2 regions of the Kribbella solani genome follow, and region 1 is predicted to be linked to the other one. Evidence: riboswitches for the same ligand, from Rfam matches in the RefSeq annotation. Region 1 holds a riboswitch; the other holds the start of a gene.

Region 1 (9,695 bases):
ACTCGCGGCTTCCGGCGCTCGCACCTTTCACGTGACCTCACTCGTACAACTCGAGTAGCGACCGCCCCAGGTCGGCCAGCGCGGTACGAAGCTCCGGTGGCTCCAGAGCCTCCAGCGCGGGACCGAACCGACTGAGTGACGTGGCGGCGTTGGCCACTGACTCGATCGGGATCGTCACCACCACACTGCCGTCGGGCTCCGGTTCGGCCGCCGCGACCGCGTTGACAAGTGCCGGGTAGGACACGTCGTACATCCTCGTCGCCAACCGCGCGGACACTCGGACAACAGCCTGCGCCGTGTACCGGACCCGATCGAACCCCTCCAGGTGCTCCTGCCAGAACGCAGCGAGGTCGAAGTCCGCGTCCCGTTCGAACTCCTCGTCGGTCACGGTCAGTTCGAGGATGTTGGACACCCGGTACGTACGCAACCCACTGGCAGCCGCGGCGACCACGTACCAGCTGCCGTTCTTCAGCACGAGCCCGTGCGGCTCCAGCACCCGCTCTACTTCACGCGGCTCCTCCCACCGCCGGTAGCGCACCTTGATCCGCCGGTCGTGCAGCACGGCATCTGCCACGGCAGACAGGTGCGGTGACACCTCCGCGTCCTGGTACCAGGCAGGCAGGTCCAGGTGGAATCGGTTCTTCAACCGCCCAGCGCGATCCCGCTGGTCCGGCGCCAGTGCGGCCAGTAGCTTCAGCTCGGCCGCGCTTGTCTCGGCAGTGAGCCCGAGCGCCGCGGCCGCACCCGGCATACCCACCAGAAACAGTGCGGCCGCCTCCTGCTCGGTGAGCCCGGTCAAACGAGTCCGGTACCCGTCTACCAACCGGTAGCCGCCAGCGCGGCCCTGGTCCGCGTACACCGGAACGCCAGCCGCCGCCAGGGCCTCCACGTCCCGGTAGATGGTCCGCAGCGACACCTCCAGCTCGTCGGCAAGCTCCCGCGCGGTCAGCTGCCGCCGCGTCTGCAGCAACAGCAGGATCGACAACAGCCGGCTCGAACGCATGCTCCGAGGTTAGCCCGAAACACTGTCACGGATTGTCAGGTTTCACGAGCAGGCTGGTCGCATGACGACTTGGACCAAGGTGACCGGCGATTTCGACTTCTTCAGCGGACACTTCGACGTACGGCACCGCCGGCTGAAGCACCCCCTCACCGACAGCAGCGAGTGGGAGGAGTTCGACGGTACGACCACCGCGCACACGTACTTCGACGGCCAGATCAGCATCGACGAGACGCACTTCCCCCAGCAGGGCACGTACGGCCTGTCGCTGCGGCTGTTCGACCCGGTGGCAAAGCAGTGGAGCATCTGGTGGGTCAGCAGCACCAGCATGAAGCTCTACCCGCCGGTGCATGGCAGCTGGTCGGCCGACGGCACCACCTGCACTCTGATCGGCGATGACGAGCACGACGGCCGTCCGGTGCTGTGCCGCTTCGTCTGGTCGGACATCACCGAGACGACAGCGCACTGGGAACAGGCGTACTCCGGCGACGGCGGTGCGAGCTGGGAGACCAACTGGACGATGGACTTCACCCGCCGCGACACCCCGCCGCCCGCACTGGACGTGCCGAAGGTCACTGACGAGTTCGACTTCCTCGTCGGCAGCTGGTCATTCCACAACCGTCGCCGCCGGCCCGTACTGGGCGAGCCGCACGAGTGGTACGAGCACGACGCCACCCTGCAGGCCACCACCTACTTCGACGGCGCCGTCAGCTTCGACGAAGGCTGGTTCCCCAGCGAGGGCTTCCGTGGTGCCACCTTCCGGCTGTACGACCCGGTGTCCCGCGAGTGGTCCATCTACTGGAGCAACAGCAAGAACGGCCGGTTGGAGCCACCTGTTGTCGGCAAGTGGAACGCGGACGGCACCGGTGTGTTCGAAGGGCCTGACACCTGGGACGGTCAGCCCATCGACGTCCGTTTCCACTGGACAGCAGGCACTGACAAAGCCGCCTGGGAACAGGCGTTCTCCACGGACCAGGGCAAGACCTGGACCACCAACTGGTTCATGGAGCACACCAGGATCTAGAGACCGCGGATAGCCGCCAGAGTAGACAGAGCAGCCTGCGTGGCCTCGTAGCCCTTGTCCTCGCGGCTGTCCGGCAGTCCGGCGCGATCCAGTGCCTGCGGGTCGTTGTCACAGGTGAGTACGCCGAAGCCGACCGGTACGCCAGTGGTGACACCCACTTGCATGAGTCCCTCTGTTGTCGCCTGGCAGACGTACTCGAAGTGCGGGGTGTCACCACGGATCACTACGCCCAGCGCGACCACCGCGTCATACCCGGACTTGGCCGCATGTAGTGCTGCCACCGGGAGCTCGAACGAGCCAGGTACGCGGACGACGGTGTGCTCGGTGACACCAGAGTCGGCCAGCGCGCGCAGTGCACCGGTCAGCAGGCCATCGGTGACCTTCGGGTGCCACTGCGCGGCCACGACTGCCACTCGGGCGTTCTCGACGCGCGGTACCTCGATGGTGGGTGCTCCACTACCCGACATCAGCCGGCTCCGTTCTCTTCGGCGCGGAGGCCACCGGGAAGGTGGTGACCCATACGGTCGCGTTTGGTACGCAGGTACCGGAGGTTGTGCTCAGTGGGGTCGATCGAGATGCCGCGGCGCTCGACCACCTCGATGCCGTAGCCCTGCACACCGGTCAGCTTGTCCGGGTTGTTGGTCATCATCCGCACCGACTTCACCCCGAGATCAGCCAGGATCTGGGCGCCGGTCCCGTAGTCGCGGGCGTCCGCCGGCAGACCCAGGTCCAGGTTCGCGTCGACGGTGTCGCGGCCGGCGTCCTGCAGTTCGTACGCCTGCAGCTTGTGCAGCAGACCGATCCCGCGTCCTTCATGGCCACGCAGGTACACGACCACGCCGCCCTCGGCCGCGACCTCGCGCATCGCCTCGTCGAGCTGCGGGCCGCAGTCACAGCGCAGCGAGCCGAACACATCACCGGTCAAGCACTCGGAGTGCAGGCGTACGAGCGTCGGCCCGTCGCCGATCTCACCGCGCACCAGCGCCAACTGCTCCGACCCGTCGACCGTGTTCCGGTACCCGTGCGCGACGAAATCGCCGTACTGGGTCGGCAGCGTCGTCGTCGCGACCCGTTTGATCTGCGACTCGGTCAGCCGCCGGTACCGGATCAGGTCGTCGATCGAGACCAGCACCAGCCCGTGCTCGTCGGCGAACGTGCGCAGCTGCGTACCGCGCTTCATCGTGCCGTCGTCGTTCACCAGCTCCGAAATCACCGCGGCCGGAGTCAGTCCGGCCATCCGGGCCAGGTCGATCGACGCCTCGGTGTGCCCCGGCCGGACCAGTACGCCGCCCTCCCGGCCGCGCAGCGGGAACACGTGCCCCGGCTGCACCAGGTCGTACGGCTCCGAGGCCGAATCGGTCAGCACCCGGATCGTCCGGGCCCGGTCGGCGGCCGAGATCCCAGTACTGATCCCGTCCCGCGCGTCTACCGAGATCGTGTACGCGGTCCGCATCCGCTCCCGGTTGTGCGGCGTCATCAACGGGATGCCGAGCCGGTCCAGCTCGGCGCCCTCCATCGGTACGCAGACCACGCCCGAGCTGTACCGGATCAGGAACGCGAGCAGCTCCGGCGTCGCCTTCGACGCGGCGAAGATCAGGTCGCCCTCGTTCTCCCGGTCCTCGTCGTCGACCACGATCACCGGCCGCCCGGCCCGGATCTCGTCGATCGCGTGCTCGATCGTGTCCAGTTTCAGTACGTCACCCATCTCAGCCCACCACCACAGGTTCGGGCGCGGCGGCGCGTTCGGTGTTCTGGATCTTCCACCAGGACGCGAAACCGAGCACACAGAACAGTCCGTACACCACGTACATCGCCGCCGACGGGTAGAACTTCGCCTGCACCAGCAGCGGTACGCCGACTACGTCGACAGCCACCCAGATCATCCAGAACTCGACGAAACCACGCGCCATCCCGTACGTCGCCAGGATCGACCCGGTCAGGATCCACGCGTCCCACTGCGGTCCCCACGAACCGAGCTCACGCAGTACGAAGTACGCGACCGCGTACAGCACGACCGCGATACCGGCGAGCTCCAGGCGCTCCCGGCCGGTCGCCCACCGCGGCTGCACGGCACTGCCCGCGCCCCGGTGGCGGGTCTGGTACCAGCGGTACCAGCCGTAGACGCTGACCAGCGCGAAGAAGACCTGCCGGCCGGCCTGACCCCAGAGGTCCTTGTCCTGCGGCGTGTCGAAGATGCCGCCGACGAAGACCGTGAACAGCAGCACGTTCCCGACGATGCCGACCGGCCAGGCAGCGACCAGCCGGCGCATGCCGAACAGCGCACTGCCGAGGCCGAACACGTTGCCGACGATCTCCCGGATCAGCACCGGCGACCCGGCGATCGTGACCTGCGAGGTCAGCAGCCAGTCGATCGGGTTCACTTGGTGCCTCCGGCAAGCAACCGCTCCACGTACTTGGCGATCACGTCGACCTCCAGGTTGACGGTGTCACCGACCTGGTTCCGGCCGAGCACGGTCAGCTCCAGCGTGGTCGGGATCAGGCTGACCCCGAACGTCCCGGACGCGTCGTCGACGTCGGTCACGGTCAGCGAAACGCCGTCGATCGCGATCGAGCCCTTCTCCGCGACGTACTTGAGAATCTCCGGCGTGGTCGCGACCCGGACGTCCTCCCAGTGCTCGCCCGGCGTCCGGCTCGCGATCGTGCCGGTGCCGTCGACGTGCCCCTGGACGATGTGCCCGCCGAGCCGCGCGTGCGCCGCGACCGCGCGTTCCAGGTTGACCGGCGAACCCTTCTCCAGACCGCCGAGACTCGTCCGCTGCAACGACTCGCGCATCACGTCCGCGGTGAACAGACCGTCGCCGTACTCGACCACCGTCAGGCAGCAGCCGTTGACCGCGATCGAGTCGCCGTGCCCGGCGTCCTCGGTCACTTTCGGCCCGCGAATGGTGAGCCGCGCCGCCGTGCCGACTTCCTTCCCCACCCCACCACCCCGGTCAGGTCCATCCAGCAGGTCCAGCGACTCGACCGTGCCGAGCTCTTCGATGATGCCGGTGAACATCTACTTGCCTCCCAGAGGAACCAGGGTCAACCGGACGTCGTCGCCCAGCCGGGTGACGTCCGCTAACTTGAACCGCCGTAGGTGGTCGATCGATTCCGCGCCCAGATCACCGACCGCGGCGAAGCCCGATCCGAGCACCGCCGGCGCGACGTACGCGACGATCTGATCGACCAGCCCGGCCCGTAGGAACGCGGCCGCCAGCGTCGGGCCGCCTTCGAGCCAGAGGTGCCGGATCTGCCGATCGTCCAGCTGCCGAAGTACCTCGGCCGGATCGTGGGTCGGCAGCAACAAGGTCTCGGCGCGGTCGTTGCGTACGCGCGCGCCGGGTGGGATCTCGCGGTCGCCGACGACCACGCGCAGCGGCTGCCGCGCCGCCGGCAGGTCGCTCTCGTCGCGGACCGTCAACTCGGGATCGTCGTCGAGCACGGTCTGCGTACCGACCGCGATCGCGTCGCACTCGGCCCGCAGCCGATGCACGTCGGCGCGCGCGATCGGCCCGGTGATCCACCTGCTGCTGCGATCCGGCGCCGCCGACCGGCCGTCCAGCGTGGTCGCGAACTTCCAGGTCACGAAGGGGCGCCCGGCCCGTACGCTGTGCAACCAGACGTAGTTGCCGGCCTCGGCCTCGGACCGCAGTACGCCCTCGACGACCTGGATGTTCTTGCTCGCCAGCTTCTCGGCCCCACCGGCCGCGGCCCGATTCGGGTCCGGCACCGCGTACACGACCCGCGTCACCCCCGCCGCGATCAGCGCATCCGCGCACGGACCCGTACGCCCGGTGTGGTTGCACGGCTCGAGCGTCACGTACGCCGTGCCGCCCCGGGCCCGCTCCCCGGCCATCCGCAGCGCCTCGACCTCGGCATGCGGGCCGCCGGCACCGGCATGGAAGCCCTCACCGACCGGATGCCCGTCCGCGCCAGTGACGACACAGCCGACCACCGGATTCGGATGGGTGCCGCCGACACCTTTCGCGGCCAGCTCGACCGCTCGCCGCATCCACGCGACATCGATCGGCGAAGCCGCGCCGGCCGCGCCTGTCGCTGCGCGTGTCACCGGGCCTGCCGCTGAGCCTCTCACTGGGCCGGTCATTGGGCCTGTCACTGTGCCCCTCGTCGTCGTCCTGACGCACTCCGGGGCTTTCAGCCGGCCCAACTCGCGCTCCGCCACCTTCGGCGGGACCGATCCCGCCACCGCGCTCCGTTGGCCGGAGCACCGCCGCCGCGTTACCGCAGGCGTCCTGCCGCCTACGCTCCGCGCCGTCAGGCACCAGAGCACACCCGCCGGCCGCGTGCGCCTCCCATCCGGACTTTCACCGTCGGTCCCGGAATTCCACCAGGTCAACCGATCGCCGAACCACAGCGACCGGGTCGCGGACTGTCACCGCCGGCTCGGAATTACACCGACCCCGGAGCACGCGAGTGGGTTCACTCGTTGCCTCAAGTATGCCCTCTGCGCCAACCCCCACCACGACCCAGGTCACATCGTGGTCCCCGGCGCCGCGCCGCTGACCCCGTACTTTCGTGGCGGTGGAGCCGATCGCGGTCGCCTGGTCCGCGCCGCTGACCCTGTACCTTCGTGCCGGTGGAGGCGTTTGCGGGGCGGTATCGGCTGATCGACCTGATCGGAACCGGCGGCATGGGTTCGGTCTGGCGCGCCTGGGACCTGCGCCGCTCCGCGTACGTGGCAGCCAAGGTCCTCGGCCAGCACGACGCCGGTACGCTGCTGCGCTTCGTCCGCGAGCAGTCCGTACGGATCGAGCACCCGCACGTCGTCGCCCCGCACGGCTGGGCCGCCGACGACGACAAGGTGGTCTTCGCGATGGACCTGGTCCGCGGCGGCTCGGTCGCGACCCTGCTCGGCGACCACGGTCCGCTGCCACCGGCGTACGTTGCGGTACTGCTCGACCAGTTGCTGCAGGGGTTGTCGGCGGTGCATGCGGCGGGCGTCGTACACCGTGACCTGAAACCCGCCAACCTGCTCCTGGACGTCACCGGCACCGGAAGTCCGCACCTGCGCCTGTCCGACTTCGGCGTCGCCGGCCTGATCGACGAACCCCGCATGACCCGCACCAGCACCATCCTCGGCACCCCCGGCTACCTGGCCCCCGAACAACTCTCCGGCGCCGACCCAGACCCCCGCCAAGACCTCTACGCCCTCGGCACCATAGCCACCGAACTCCTCACCGGCACCCGCCCAGCCTCTTCCGCCCCCTCCGCACCCCCCGTCTCGTCGGTCCCAGGCGCCAACCCGTCCGCGACCGGTCCGGACACCCCCCTCGCTGCTTCTCTCCCCAGCTCCCACCGCGCCTCGGACAGCACCTCCGCGCTCTCCAGCGCCGACCAGGCGTCGGCGTTGGCGGAGTTCATTCGCCGGTGCTCCGCCCCCGACCCGGCCGATCGGCCCGCCTCCGCGCGGGACGCGGCGCGGCTACTGGCCGAAACCGGCGTCCTCCCACCCACCGGCCAGACCTCCTGGTCCACCCGCCCCGACTCCCCCGAAGTGTTCGACCAACTCCCACCCCTCCCCCACACCTGGACCCCCACCGGCCCTGCCCCCGCACACCCAACCCCCACGCGCGTAGTCCCCACCACCCCCACCAACCCGGTCATCCCAGTCCCAGCCGCCTCGAGCCCAGCCGCCCCGGGCCCAGCCGCCCCGGGCCCAGCCACCTCGAGCCCAGTCGCGGAGCACCCGGCACCCGAGCGTTCGGCAGCGGACCGGGCAGCCGAGAGTCCAGCCGCCGCGGAACCACCTGCGAAGACGGCGCACCCCACCACGCACTCCACCACGCACTCCACCACGCACAGCACTCAGGGCAGGCACCGCGGCAAGCAGCTTCTGATCGGGCTCGCCTGGTTGAGCTTCCTGTCCGCCACCGGCCTGATCGGCAGCGCCATCTGGCTCCTCCTCAGCAACTGACCTCACGGCCCGCACCCTGCCCGAAGCCCACATCCGCGCCGCCACCCAGACGTCCTGGGCGCGCAACGCCGAGAACGTGCTCGGATACGTAGCGAACGGCGCCGCCGGTGGGGCGGTCCTCACCCCCGAGCAGCACGATCACCGGGTTGGCCGGCGACATGCCGTCCCAGATGCGTGACTCGGACCGGACCGTGCACAGGCGCACACTCGATCTTGTTCCCGGGATGGAACGAGGTGTGTCACGTCCGAACCTGTCCGGGCCTGTCGCCTGCACCCCGACGAGGGCCAGTACCCGTTACGCCTGGTCCGCCGGGGTAACCACGAGTCGATCCGGGTCCGCCGTGTACTGATCATCATCGCCTCGGCGTCGGGACGGCACGAAGTCGTAGCCTTTGGCAGGGGTGCTTTCATGCATCGGGCGGTGGGGTGACCGGAACCACGACCCGTGAGATCGACAGGTCGATCGTTCGATGTGACGGCAGCATCCTCGTTGAGGTAGCCGGGTCGTCGCCTGTCCCCAGATTGCGCTCCCAGCGCGGATGCGCCCCACCCGCAACGATCAGCCGAATCCGGTTGCCCCGCACGAACCGGTGCGCGACCGCGTCGAGTTCCACACGAACCACGTCCGGGGGCGCCGAAGCGTCGAGCCGGACGAACCCGTCGCTGACGTTGCGTGAGCGGCCGTTGGCGTCCACTTCCGACACGCGAATGAACAGGTCGGCGAAGGGGTTGTCGGAACTGTGACCTATTTCCACGACTGGGCTGCCGAGGACCTCCAGGTCCGTGGTCAACGGGTCTGAGGTGAAGGCCAGCACGTCGGAACGCGCGGCGAGCGCGCCGTCATCCGTGTAGCCCGCGGTCAGTCCCGGGGAAACTTGCGTGACGAACGCGCCGCCGTAGGTGGGGGTCGGCTGGGCTGGGTCATAGGTGAACTCGCGCACGTCTCCCGGGTCGGCCGGTTGAGTGCCCAGGAGGTTGCCGGAGCGGGGATACAGGATCTGCTGCACCGTTGCCGGCGGCCAGGCCGGAAGGTCGCGCCACCCGTCGTCCCGACCGCTGACGAACACCTTGACCGGCATGGCACGGCGCCGGACGCCGGATCCGGCCAGGTGCTCGTCGAACCACGCGAGGGCGTCGGGAAGCAGGACGCGGGTACCCGCGGCGCCTCCCTGAGCATGCGTCCAGGGACCCATGGTGAGTCCGACATCGACGCCCTGATCGGCCAGCCGCGCATACCCCGCCAGCGTCTGTTGAATAAAACCGTCCTGCCAGCCGCCCTGAAGCAACACGGGGACATGCACCTGATCCAGCGCCGCAGTCAGGTTGGCGCCGTTCCACCATAGGTCGCCCAGGTCCCGCCGGCTGATCCACTCGCGGTACCAGGGCGCTTTCTCGCCCATCAACTCGTCCGCGGCGTCGGCCAGTGGAACAGCTGCCAGGGCCTCTTTGATACGGCCCCGGGCGGAGAGAACCGCGAAGATGCGAGGCAGGATGGGCTGCTCCTGCTTGGTCGTGACGAACGACCATTCGAACAGCGTGCTGAGCAGAAACGCCCTTCCGGTGTAGACGAATCCGCCGAAGTCGTGCGGCGCGCACGCAATGACCGCGGTGACCAGCTCTGGCGGCGGATCCATCAGCAACGCCCACTGGGTGAAGCCGAGATAGGAATAGCCGTGCGTGGCAAAGCGCCCGTCGAACCACGGCTGCTCGCGCATCCACGCGACGATGTCCGC
Region 2 (9,695 bases), 2.4 Mb from region 1:
ACCGCGGGTACGCGACGTACCCCGGGATCGAGTTCAACCTGTCGAACGACATCCACGCCGCCAACGTGGTGTTCGGGTCCGGAATGACCGTCTGGCAGGTGCCGAGCGACGTGTACACGAAGGTGTCGGTGAGCTACGCCGAACTCGAGGAGGAGATCGGCGACGCCGGGCCGCTCGGCCGGTACCTGATCGACCAGCTGGTCGCGTGGAACGCGGAACATCACCCTGAACCGATCGAGTCGCGCTCGCTCGGTGACTCCCCGGCGATCGCGCTGATGCTCTATCCACGCAGCGGGGACATGCGGGTCCAGCCGGCGCCGCGGTTCGGTGTCGACGGCTGGTACCTGCCCGGTACCGACAACCCGATCCAGGTCTGTGAGCAGGTCGACGTCCGCTTCCTGCTGGCGGACATGTTCGCCAAGATCCGCCGCTTTGCCCGCCAAAGGAGTATGTCATGAGCAACTTCACCCGCCGGGGTTTCCTCGGTCTCACGTCCGCCGCCGCGCTCGGCGCCGGTCTGTCCGCGTGTACGGGCGGTGGTGCGTCGACCGGCGGGGGAGCCACCCAGAGCGGGTCGAACGAGCTGCGCCTGTTCACCTACGAAGGTGACGAGACCATCGGCCTGCTGAAGGCGCAGATCAAGAAGTTCGACGAGCAGAACGGCACGACCACGACGGTGGACAGCCTGCCGGGTTCAGGTGCCGCGGTCTATCCGGACAAGCTGCGGACGGAGTTGCTCGGCGGCAAGGGTCCGGACATCTGGCGGATCTGGGGCGGCCAGATCGGGGCGCCGTTCGCGAAGGCGAAGCAGGCCCTCGACCTGTCGCCGTACTACTCCAAGTACGGCTGGGACTCGAAGATCAGCACCACGGCGATCGGCGGGATGACGTTCGACGGCGTGAAGACGGGGGTTCCGTTCGTGTCCCTCGGGATCGGTGCCTGGTACAACAAGTCGTTGTTCGCCAAGGCCGGTGTCAGCGGCCCGCCGAAGACGTACGCCGAGCTGGAGGCGCTGAACGACAAGCTGGTGGCTGTCGGCGTCACGCCTTGTGGACTCGGCGGCAAGTACGGCTGGGACATCATGCGGTTGTTCGAGTACCTGCTGGAGCACACCGCCGGCCCGGACCTGCACGACAAGCTGCTGACGGGCGCCGAGAGCTGGGACCGTCCCGAGGTGGTCGAGGCGTTCACGCTGTTCAAGAAGTGGCAGGACAAGAAATGGCTGCCGCAGGGCGCGCTCGGTCTTGATCCCGCGGACATCGAGCCCGGGTACGTCCAGGGCAAGACCGCGTACACGATCACCGGGCCGTGGACCGAGGCGGCCGCGATCCTGACCGCGAAGAAGAGCCCGGCCGGGTTCGGCAACTTCGAGCTGCCGACCGACAAGACGCCGGCCCGGCACTCGGGCTTCGTCGAGGGCTACATGATCAACGCGAAGACCGGCAACGCCGACAAGGCGGCCGCGCTGCTCGACTTCATCCTGCAGCCAGCGGCCCAGAAGGCGATGCAGATCAGCGCGTCGACCGTGAAGGGCGCCGAGCCGGACCCGAAGGCGCTGCCGTTGTCGGCGGAGTGGTCGACGAAGTACGGCGGCAACCCGTTCTACACGATTCAGGACCAGGCGTTCCCGAAGAAGCAGGCCGACCAGTACTTCAGCGTACAGAGCGATCTGCTGCAGGGTTCGGTGCAGCCGGACGCGGCCGCGAAGAAGATGCAGGAGATCGTCTCCGCCTGGGCGAAGAGCTGAGTCGATGGCCGGCACAGTCGCAGTCAAACCCAGCACGGTCAAACGTGGTGGCCGCTGGTCGCCGTGGTTGTTCGCCATTCCGGCGCTGGCGGTGTACGTCGCGTTCCTGGTGTACCCGGCGTTGTCCTCACTGTGGTTCAGCCTGACGAACTGGGACGGCCTCAGCGCGACGTACAAGTTCGTTGGTCTGGACAACTACTTCAAGCTGCCGCACGACCCGGTCGTGGTGAGCGCGGTGCAGAACAACCTGATCTGGACGGTCGTCACGATCGCCGTCCCGACCGTGATCGGCCTGCTGCTGGCGATCGCGCTGAACGGCAAGGTGCACGGCAAGCCGATCCTGCGGCTGATCTTCTACACGCCCGCCGTACTGCCGCTGGTTTCGATCGCGAGCATCTGGGGCTGGCTGTACAACCCGCAGTACGGCGCGATCAACTCGTTCCTGCGGATGATCGGGCTGGACGGCCTCGCGCAGGCCTGGCTCGGGCAGGACTCGACCGCGCTGTGGGCCGTGATGGTGCCGGCGATCTGGCTGCGTACGGGCTTCCCGATGCTGCTCTACCTGGCCGCGCTGCAAGGCATTCCGAACGAGTTGTACGAGGCGGCGACCGTCGACGGTGCGACGAAATGGCAGCAGTTCTGGCATGTGACGATGCCGAGTTTGCGGCCGGCGCACTACATCGTGCTGGCGTTGTCGCTGATCGATTCGTTCAAGGTGTTCGACATGATCTACGCGATGACGTACGGCGGTCCGGGTACGTCGACGCAGGTGATGGGGACGTGGATGTACTTCAACGTCTTCCAGTACTACCAGGCCGGCTACGGCACCGCGATCGCCGTCGTGATCACACTGGTGGCAGTGGCCGTCGGAATCCCCTACGTACGCTCCCAGACCAGGGAGGCCTCATGACCGTCACGGCTCAAGCGCCGGTGGACCTGCCGATCGCAGCCACCCGATCCGACAGTCCCGCGCCCAAAGGACGTCGCGGCCTGGTGATGACATTCGTCCTGGCGGTGATAGCTCTCTTCTGGATTTCACCGCTGGCGCTCCTGGTGATCACCGCCGTACGCCCGCTGTCCGACTTCATCGGCAACGGCCCGCTGTCGTGGCCGGCCGACTTCACCTGGAAGAACTTCTCCGACGCGTGGGGGATCGGCAACTTCGCCACCACGTACCGCAACAGCGCGTTGCTCGCGCTGATCAAGGTGCCGGTCGGCGTACTGATCTCGGCGATGCTCGGGTTCGCGCTCGCGAAGTTGCGGATGCGGTTCCGCCGGACGGTGATGTTCACGGTCTTCCTCGGACTGACCATCCCGATCTACATCACCATCGTGCCGGTCTTCATCATGATGCGCTCGGCCGGCGCGACCGACAGCATCTTCGGGCTGATCGGGCCGTACCTGGCGTTCGGTATCCCGTTCGAGGTACTGGTCCTGCAGTCGTTCTTCCGGCAGATCCCGGACGAGATCATCGAGGCCGCGAAGGTCGACGGCGCCGGCGACTGGCGGGTGTTCTTCACGATGATCCTGCCGTTGTCGGTGCCGGCCCTGGTCACCGTCGCGATCCTGGACGCGGTCGCGACCTGGAACGAGTTCCTGTTCGCGCTGATCCTGCTGAACTCGGACGCGCACAAGACCATCCCGGTCGGGCTGCTCAACTTCCAGGGCCAGTTCGCCAACAACAACACCGGGCTCGCGGCCGGAATTCTGATCGCCGTGGTCCCGATCCTGATCGCCTACACCCTGCTCCAGCGCTGGATCGTCGGCGGTCTGACCGCCGGCTCCCTGAAAGGATAGGAACAAAGATGACTGACATGCCGGTCTTCGGCGCGGGTATCTGGCACTTCGCCACCTACAAGGACCGTTACGCCACCGACGGGTACGGCGAACCGGTCGGCCTGCTCGAGCAGATCGACCGCGCCGGTGCCGTCGGCGACCTGTCGGTGGTCGACCTGAACTGGCCGTTCGCCGGGTACGACGGGACGCTCGACGAGGTGAAGGCCGCGCTGGAGCGGAACCAGCTGAAGGCGATCGCGATCACGCCGGAGATCTACACCCGCGACTTCGTCAAGGGATCGCTGACCAACCCGGATCCGGCGGTGCGTAAGCAAGCACTCGAACTGTTGCACCAGGCAACCGAGCTCGCGAAGGACCTCGGCTGCTCGTACGTGAAGCTGTGGCCCGGGCAGGACGGTTGGGACTACCCGTTCCAGGTGAACTACCACGACATCTGGAACCTTGCGCTGGACGGCCTGAAGGAACTGGTGTCCGCGCACCCGGACATCAACTTCGTGATCGAGTACAAACCGCGTGAACCGCGGGTGAAGATCATCTTCCCGAACGTGGCCCGGACCCTGCTCGGGATCGAGAAGATCGGGCTGCCGAACCTGGGCATCCTGCTCGACTTCGGGCATTCGCTGTACGGCCAGGAGACGCCGGCCGACGCGGCGCAGCTGGCGATCGACTACAACCGGCTGTTCGCGATCGACGTGAACGACAACCTGCGCGGCTGGGACGACGACATGGTGGTCGGCTCGGTGCACCTGGTCGAGACGTTCGAGTTCTTCCACACGCTGCGGAAGAACAACTGGGAAGGGGTCTGGCAGCTCGACCAGTTCCCGTTCCGGGAGGACAGCGTCGAGGCTGCCAAGCAGGCGATTCGTTTTCTCAAGGCCGTACACCACGCGCTGGACGTACTGGACGAGGAGGCGCTCGCGGCGGCGCAGGCCGCGCACGACGCGCTGGCGGCGCAGCGGCTGGTCCAGAAAGTGTTGCTGAGTTCGATGGCGGAGATCGTATGAGTTTGACAGCCGAGCACACGACCATGCCCGTCCGCGCGCGGTTGCCGGTGCACAGCAGCCGGGCCGAGCAGGTCGCGTGGATCGCCGAGGCCGCGAAACAGATCCGGATTCAGGACCTCAAGCTGGTCCATCACGCCGGCGCCGGGCACATCGGCGGCGACTTCTCCGCGATCGACATCCTGGCCACGCTGTACGGCGCGGTGCTCGACATCTCGCCCGCGCGGGTCGACGACCCGGAGCGGGACCGCTTCATCCTCAGCAAGGGACATGTCGCCGGCGCGCTGTACACCACGCTGGCCGCCTTCGGGTTCCTGCCGGTCGAGGAACTGGCGACCTTCCTGAAGCCGCTGTCCGCGCTGAACGGGCACCCGAACCGGAACAAGGTGGCCGGCGTCGAGGCGAACACCGGCCCGCTCGGGCACGGTCTGCCGGTCGCGGTCGGCCACGCGCTGTCCGCGAAGCTCGACGTCTCGTTGCGGCGTACGTACGTCCTGGTCGGCGACGGTGAATTGCAGGAAGGGTCGAACTGGGAGGCGATGATGGCGGCCTCGCAGTACCAGCTGGATCGGCTGACCGTGATCGTCGACCGGAACCGGCTGCAGCAGGGCGCGACCACGAAGGAGACCAACGATCTCGACCCGCTGCCGGAGAAGGCGGCCGCGTTCGGGTTCGCGGTCGTCGAGGTGAACGGGCACGATCACGGCGAGCTGCTGGACGTACTGTCCGCTGTTCCGTTTCGGCCGGGCAAACCGACCTTCGTGATCGCCCATACGCACAAGGGCCACCCGATCTCGTTCATGAGCAACAACGTCGCCTGGCACCACCGCGTACCCGATGCCGCTGAATACCAGCAGGCCCTGGAGGAGCTGCAATGACAGTCCTGGAGACCGCTTCGATTGCCGATCAGCCGCGCTACGACTGCCGGGACGCGTACGTGGAAACGCTGGCCCAGCTTGCCGAGGCGGATCATCGGATCGTTGGCGTGGTCAACGACTCGGTCGGATCGAGCAAGCTGAACAGTTTCCGGAAGGCGTTCCCGGACCGGCTGATCAACGTCGGGATCGCCGAGCAGGACATGGTCGGCGTCGCGTCCGGGCTGGCGAACGGCGGCCGGATCCCGTTCGTCTCGGCGGCATCCTGCTTCCTCACCGGGCGCGCGCTCGAACAGATCAAGGCCGACGTCGCGTACTCGAAGACGAACGTGAAACTCTGCGGGATGAGTCCCGGCGTCGCGTACGGAGAACTCGGCCCGACGCATCATTCGATCGAGGACATCGCCTGGCTGCGCGCGATCGCTGGGCTGACCATCATCGTCCCGGCGGACCCGATCGAAACCGCGGCCGCGCTGCGCTGGGCGGCCGCTTCGGAAGGGCCGGTGTTCATCCGGGTCAGCCGGATGAGCGTGCCGAAGGTGTACGCCGACGACTACTCGTTCGTGCTCGGCAAGGCGATCACGGTTCGCGAAGGCGGCGACGTGACAGTGATCAGCAACGGGACGGTGCTGTGGCGGGCCTTGGCCGCCGCGGAACGGCTCGCCGCGGAGGGCATTTCGGCCCGCGTACTGTCGATGCCGACGGTGCGGCCGCTGGACGTCGACGCCGTGGTCGCGGCCGCGCGGGAGACGGCCGGCATCGTCACCGCCGAGGAGGCGGTCTCCGGCGGTGGGCTCGGCGGCGCGGTCGCGGAGACCGTGGTGCAGCGGCATCCGGCCCGGGTGTCGATCCTCGGGATTCCCGAGTTCGCGCCCACGGGGTCGGCCGGCTACCTGCTGGACCGCTACGGCCTGTCCCCCGAGGGCATCGCCGACGCCGCCCGCAAGCTGGTCAGGACAGGTAGCTGACCAGGTCGGCGATCGAGATCAGCGCGAAGCCATGAGCGTCGGCGAACCCCCGCAGATCCGTGCCGGTCATCAGGGTGCCGTCGTCGTTCATGAGCTCGCCGATCACGCCGACCAGCGGCAGGCCGGCCAGCTTCAGCAGGTCGACGGTGGCTTCGGTGTGGCCGGGCCGCTGCCGGACGCCTCCGTCGACCGCGCGCAGCGGCAGGATGTGACCGGGCCGGATCAGGTCCGTGCGCCCGGCCGAGGGATCGGCCAGCACCCGGACGGTACGCGCCCGGTCCGCCGCCGAGATGCCGGTGCCGACGCCGGTCGCCGCGTCCACCGAGATCGTGTACGCGGTGCGCAGGCTGTCCTGGTTGTCCGGGACCATCAACGGCAGCTCGAGCCGGTCCAGGATCTCCGCGGCGGCCGGCGCGCAGACGTACCCGCTGGTGTGGCGGACGAGCAGGGCCATCAGCTCGGGCGTCGCCAGGCTCGCGGCGAAGGTCAGATCGCCTTCGTTCTCGCGGTCCGCGTCGTCGATCACCACGACCGGGCGCCCGGCGGCGAGCTCGGCAACCGCGTGGTCGATCGTGTCCAGGCTGGTCAGCGTGTTCAGCGGGTTCATCGTCGTTGTCCTCTCGGCGGTGCTGTCGACAGCACTCCGGGGCAACGGCAAACCTCACGTCCCGGTCCGGCGGACGTGCGGTTGCCACGTGCGTCTTCCCATCCGGACTTTTACCGTCGGTCCTGGAGTTCCACCAGGTCAACCGCTTCTTCTGACGAAGTCACGGGTCGCGGACTGTCACCGCCGGCTCGGAATTTCACCGACCCCAGAGCACGTGTGTTCGTCCCCAGCTTAACCGCAACCAGCACTCGAGGAGTGTCATGTCCATCTCACCCATCTGGCGAGAACTCGAGCTCACCCTTCCGGCCGCCGAGGCGCTCGAGCCACCCTTCGCCGCTGAGCGCTGGGTGGATTTTGTGCACGAGTCCGGACGACGCCTACGGCGTCCGGCGTTCTGGGATGGCGAGCGGATCTTCCGCGTCCGCTTCGCGGCGCCGGAGGCGGGGCACTGGCGATGGACCAGCGGGTCAGCCGGCGGTGAGTTCGAGGTGCAACCGGCACCTGCCGACGAGCCCAACCCGTTCTACCGGCACGGGTTCTGGCGGATGTCGCCTGGTGGGCGGAGCGTGGTGCACGCGGACGGTACGCCGGCTCTGATGATCGCCGACACCGCCTGGGCGCTCCCGTGGCGCGCAACTCCGGACCAGGTCCGCCTGTATGCCGCCGACCGGCAAGCGAAAGGCTTCAACGCGGTCCTCCTCATGACCGTCCAGCCAGACATGCGCGCATCCGGCCCACGAGACCGTACCCAGGACGAGGGATTCGGCGTCGCGTTCGAGGATCTCCCCACCGGACATCTCAACGAGCCGAACGCCGACTACTTCCAGTACCTCGACGTCCTGATCCGCATCCTGATCGAGCATGGCCTGGTACCCGTACTGCAACCCGTCTTCCACGGCTTCGGCTGGAAAGGCCTGGATGTCGCCGGAACAGTGGTCCCGGCGTCCGAGTACGCGGCGTACTGCCGCTACCTGGTCGCCCGGTACGGCGCCGGTCCCGCGATCTACCTGGTCGGTGCTGACGGTTCGGGCACCGAGCCACAGATCGCCGCGGGCGGAGCGGAAGTACACGCCGCGGACTGCTACGAGCAGCCGACCGGCATCCACTACCGCCCGCACATCCGGGCGAACGCTCACCAGGACGCCGACTGGCTGGACTTCCAGTGGTGCCAGACCGGGCACACCGGCGAGCACGTACCCGAGCGGGTCGCGGACATGTGGCGGAACGAGCCGGTCAAGGCGGTCGCGAACGGCGAGCCAACGTACGAGCACACTGGCCGTACTGGTGTCGCCGAAGGTTGGTGGCAAGGGCATGAAGCGTGGAGCAACCTGTGCGCGGGCGGGACGATGGGCGTCGTGTACGGCGCGGGCAGCTTGTGGCAATGGCGTTTGCACGCGGACGAACCGGGGCACTCCGAGTTCTTTCTGGCACCAGGCGCGGGCTGGCGGGAGGCGATCGGTTTCGAGGGATCGACGTACGTCGGCATGCTCGGGAAGGTCCTTGCCGGCCTGCCGACGACCGATCTGGCGCCGGACTGGACCCGGGTGATCTCGGGGCGCGCGCTGAGTACGCCGGCCGGGGGCCTGATCGTGTACCGCGAGCACGGCGGGCCGGTGATGGTGTTCGACGACAGCGTCCCGCTCGCGTACACGATCGTCGATCCGCGGGACGGATCGATCGTCGCCGCCGGGGAACGCGACACGCCCCAGGCTCCGATCCCTGATCCTGGTGGCGCGCCGCGGGTCTACATCTGCCTATAGTCCAGGTTCATCGAAAGGAGCGCCGTGAACAGCAACCGTGGTGTGCGCCGGCCGGGGCTGGACGAGCTGCGGCTGCTCGCGAAGGTGGCGCGGATGTACCACGAGAAGGGCATCCGCCAGCCGCGGATCGCCACCGAACTGAACCTGTCCCAGGCACGGGTGTCGCGGATGCTCAGGCAGGCCGTCGACGTCGGTATCGTCCGCACCGTGGTGACCATGCCGAGTGGCGTCCACAGTGATCTCGAAGACGAGCTGCAGGGCCGGTACGGACTGCGGGACGCGGTTGTCGTCGACACGCTGGGTGTTGGCGAGGACGTACTGTCCGCGCTCGGTTCCGGCGCGGCGGCGTACCTGGACATGACGCTCACCGGCGGGCATCTGGTCGGCATCTCGTCCTGGAGCGAGACGCTGCTCAGCGCCGTCGACCGGATGCCACGCAAGAGCGTGCCGGTGGTCGACAAGGTGGTCCAGATCGTCGGCGGGCTCGGTGACGCGGCGGTGCAGATGCAGGCCACCCGGCTGACCGCGCGGTTCGCCGAGCTGACCGGTGGGATGCCGGTGTACCTGCCGGCGCCCGGCCTGGTCGGGACACCCGCGGTCCGGCGGGCGATGATGAACGATGTGTCGGTTCGGGACGTTCTGGGCACCTGGGGACAGCTCACCGACGCCCTGGTCGGGATCGGCAGCCTGGAGCCGTCACCGCTGCTGCAGCGCAGCGGGAACGCGGTCGCCGAGGCCGACCAGGACGAGCTGCGCAGGCTCGGTGCCGTCGGGGACGTGTGTTTCCGGTTCTTCGACGAAGAGGGAAAGCTGGTGCGCTCGACGTTCGACCAACGGGTCATCGGGGTGACCGCGAAGGAGCTGCTGGCGGTGCCGCGCCGGATCGGCGTGGCCGGTGGCGACCGCAAGTACTCGGCCATTCGCGCCGCTCTGCTCGGCG

The links. A riboswitch is a leader RNA that binds a small molecule or an ion and turns the genes downstream of it on or off. The one in region 1 is predicted to bind FMN.
Region 2: it holds a riboswitch for FMN, as region 1 does, so the genes downstream of both, ribB (3,4-dihydroxy-2-butanone-4-phosphate synthase) here and ribD (bifunctional diaminohydroxyphosphoribosylaminopyrimidine deaminase/5-amino-6-(5-phosphoribosylamino)uracil reductase RibD) in region 1, are expected to answer to the same signal.

What each region holds. Positions count from the first base shown of each region.
Region 1 is NZ_JACHNF010000001.1:7,740,342-7,750,036, reverse strand. Features, by position in the region: gene HDA44_RS36020 (hypothetical protein) at 1-135, shown strand, start outside; gene HDA44_RS36015 (helix-turn-helix transcriptional regulator) at 38-1,003, opposite strand; gene HDA44_RS36860 (hypothetical protein) at 1,065-2,024, shown strand; gene ribH (6,7-dimethyl-8-ribityllumazine synthase) at 2,021-2,491, opposite strand; gene HDA44_RS36000 (bifunctional 3,4-dihydroxy-2-butanone-4-phosphate synthase/GTP cyclohydrolase II) at 2,491-3,729, opposite strand; gene pnuC (nicotinamide riboside transporter PnuC) at 3,731-4,405, opposite strand; gene HDA44_RS35990 (riboflavin synthase) at 4,402-5,043, opposite strand; gene ribD (bifunctional diaminohydroxyphosphoribosylaminopyrimidine deaminase/5-amino-6-(5-phosphoribosylamino)uracil reductase RibD) at 5,044-6,054, opposite strand; FMN riboswitch at 6,329-6,460, opposite strand; gene HDA44_RS35980 (serine/threonine-protein kinase) at 6,625-7,962, shown strand; gene HDA44_RS35975 (CocE/NonD family hydrolase) at 8,370-9,695, opposite strand, start outside.
Region 2 is NZ_JACHNF010000001.1:5,335,436-5,345,130, reverse strand. Features, by position in the region: gene HDA44_RS24430 (nucleoside hydrolase) at 1-458, shown strand, start outside; gene HDA44_RS24425 (ABC transporter substrate-binding protein) at 455-1,747, shown strand; gene HDA44_RS24420 (carbohydrate ABC transporter permease) at 1,752-2,657, shown strand; gene HDA44_RS24415 (carbohydrate ABC transporter permease) at 2,654-3,544, shown strand; gene HDA44_RS24410 (sugar phosphate isomerase/epimerase family protein) at 3,553-4,548, shown strand; gene HDA44_RS24405 (transketolase) at 4,545-5,423, shown strand; gene HDA44_RS24400 (transketolase family protein) at 5,420-6,388, shown strand; gene ribB (3,4-dihydroxy-2-butanone-4-phosphate synthase) at 6,372-6,995, opposite strand; FMN riboswitch at 7,080-7,213, opposite strand; gene HDA44_RS24390 (glycoside hydrolase family 140 protein) at 7,256-8,755, shown strand; gene HDA44_RS24385 (sugar-binding domain-containing protein) at 8,780-9,695, shown strand, end outside.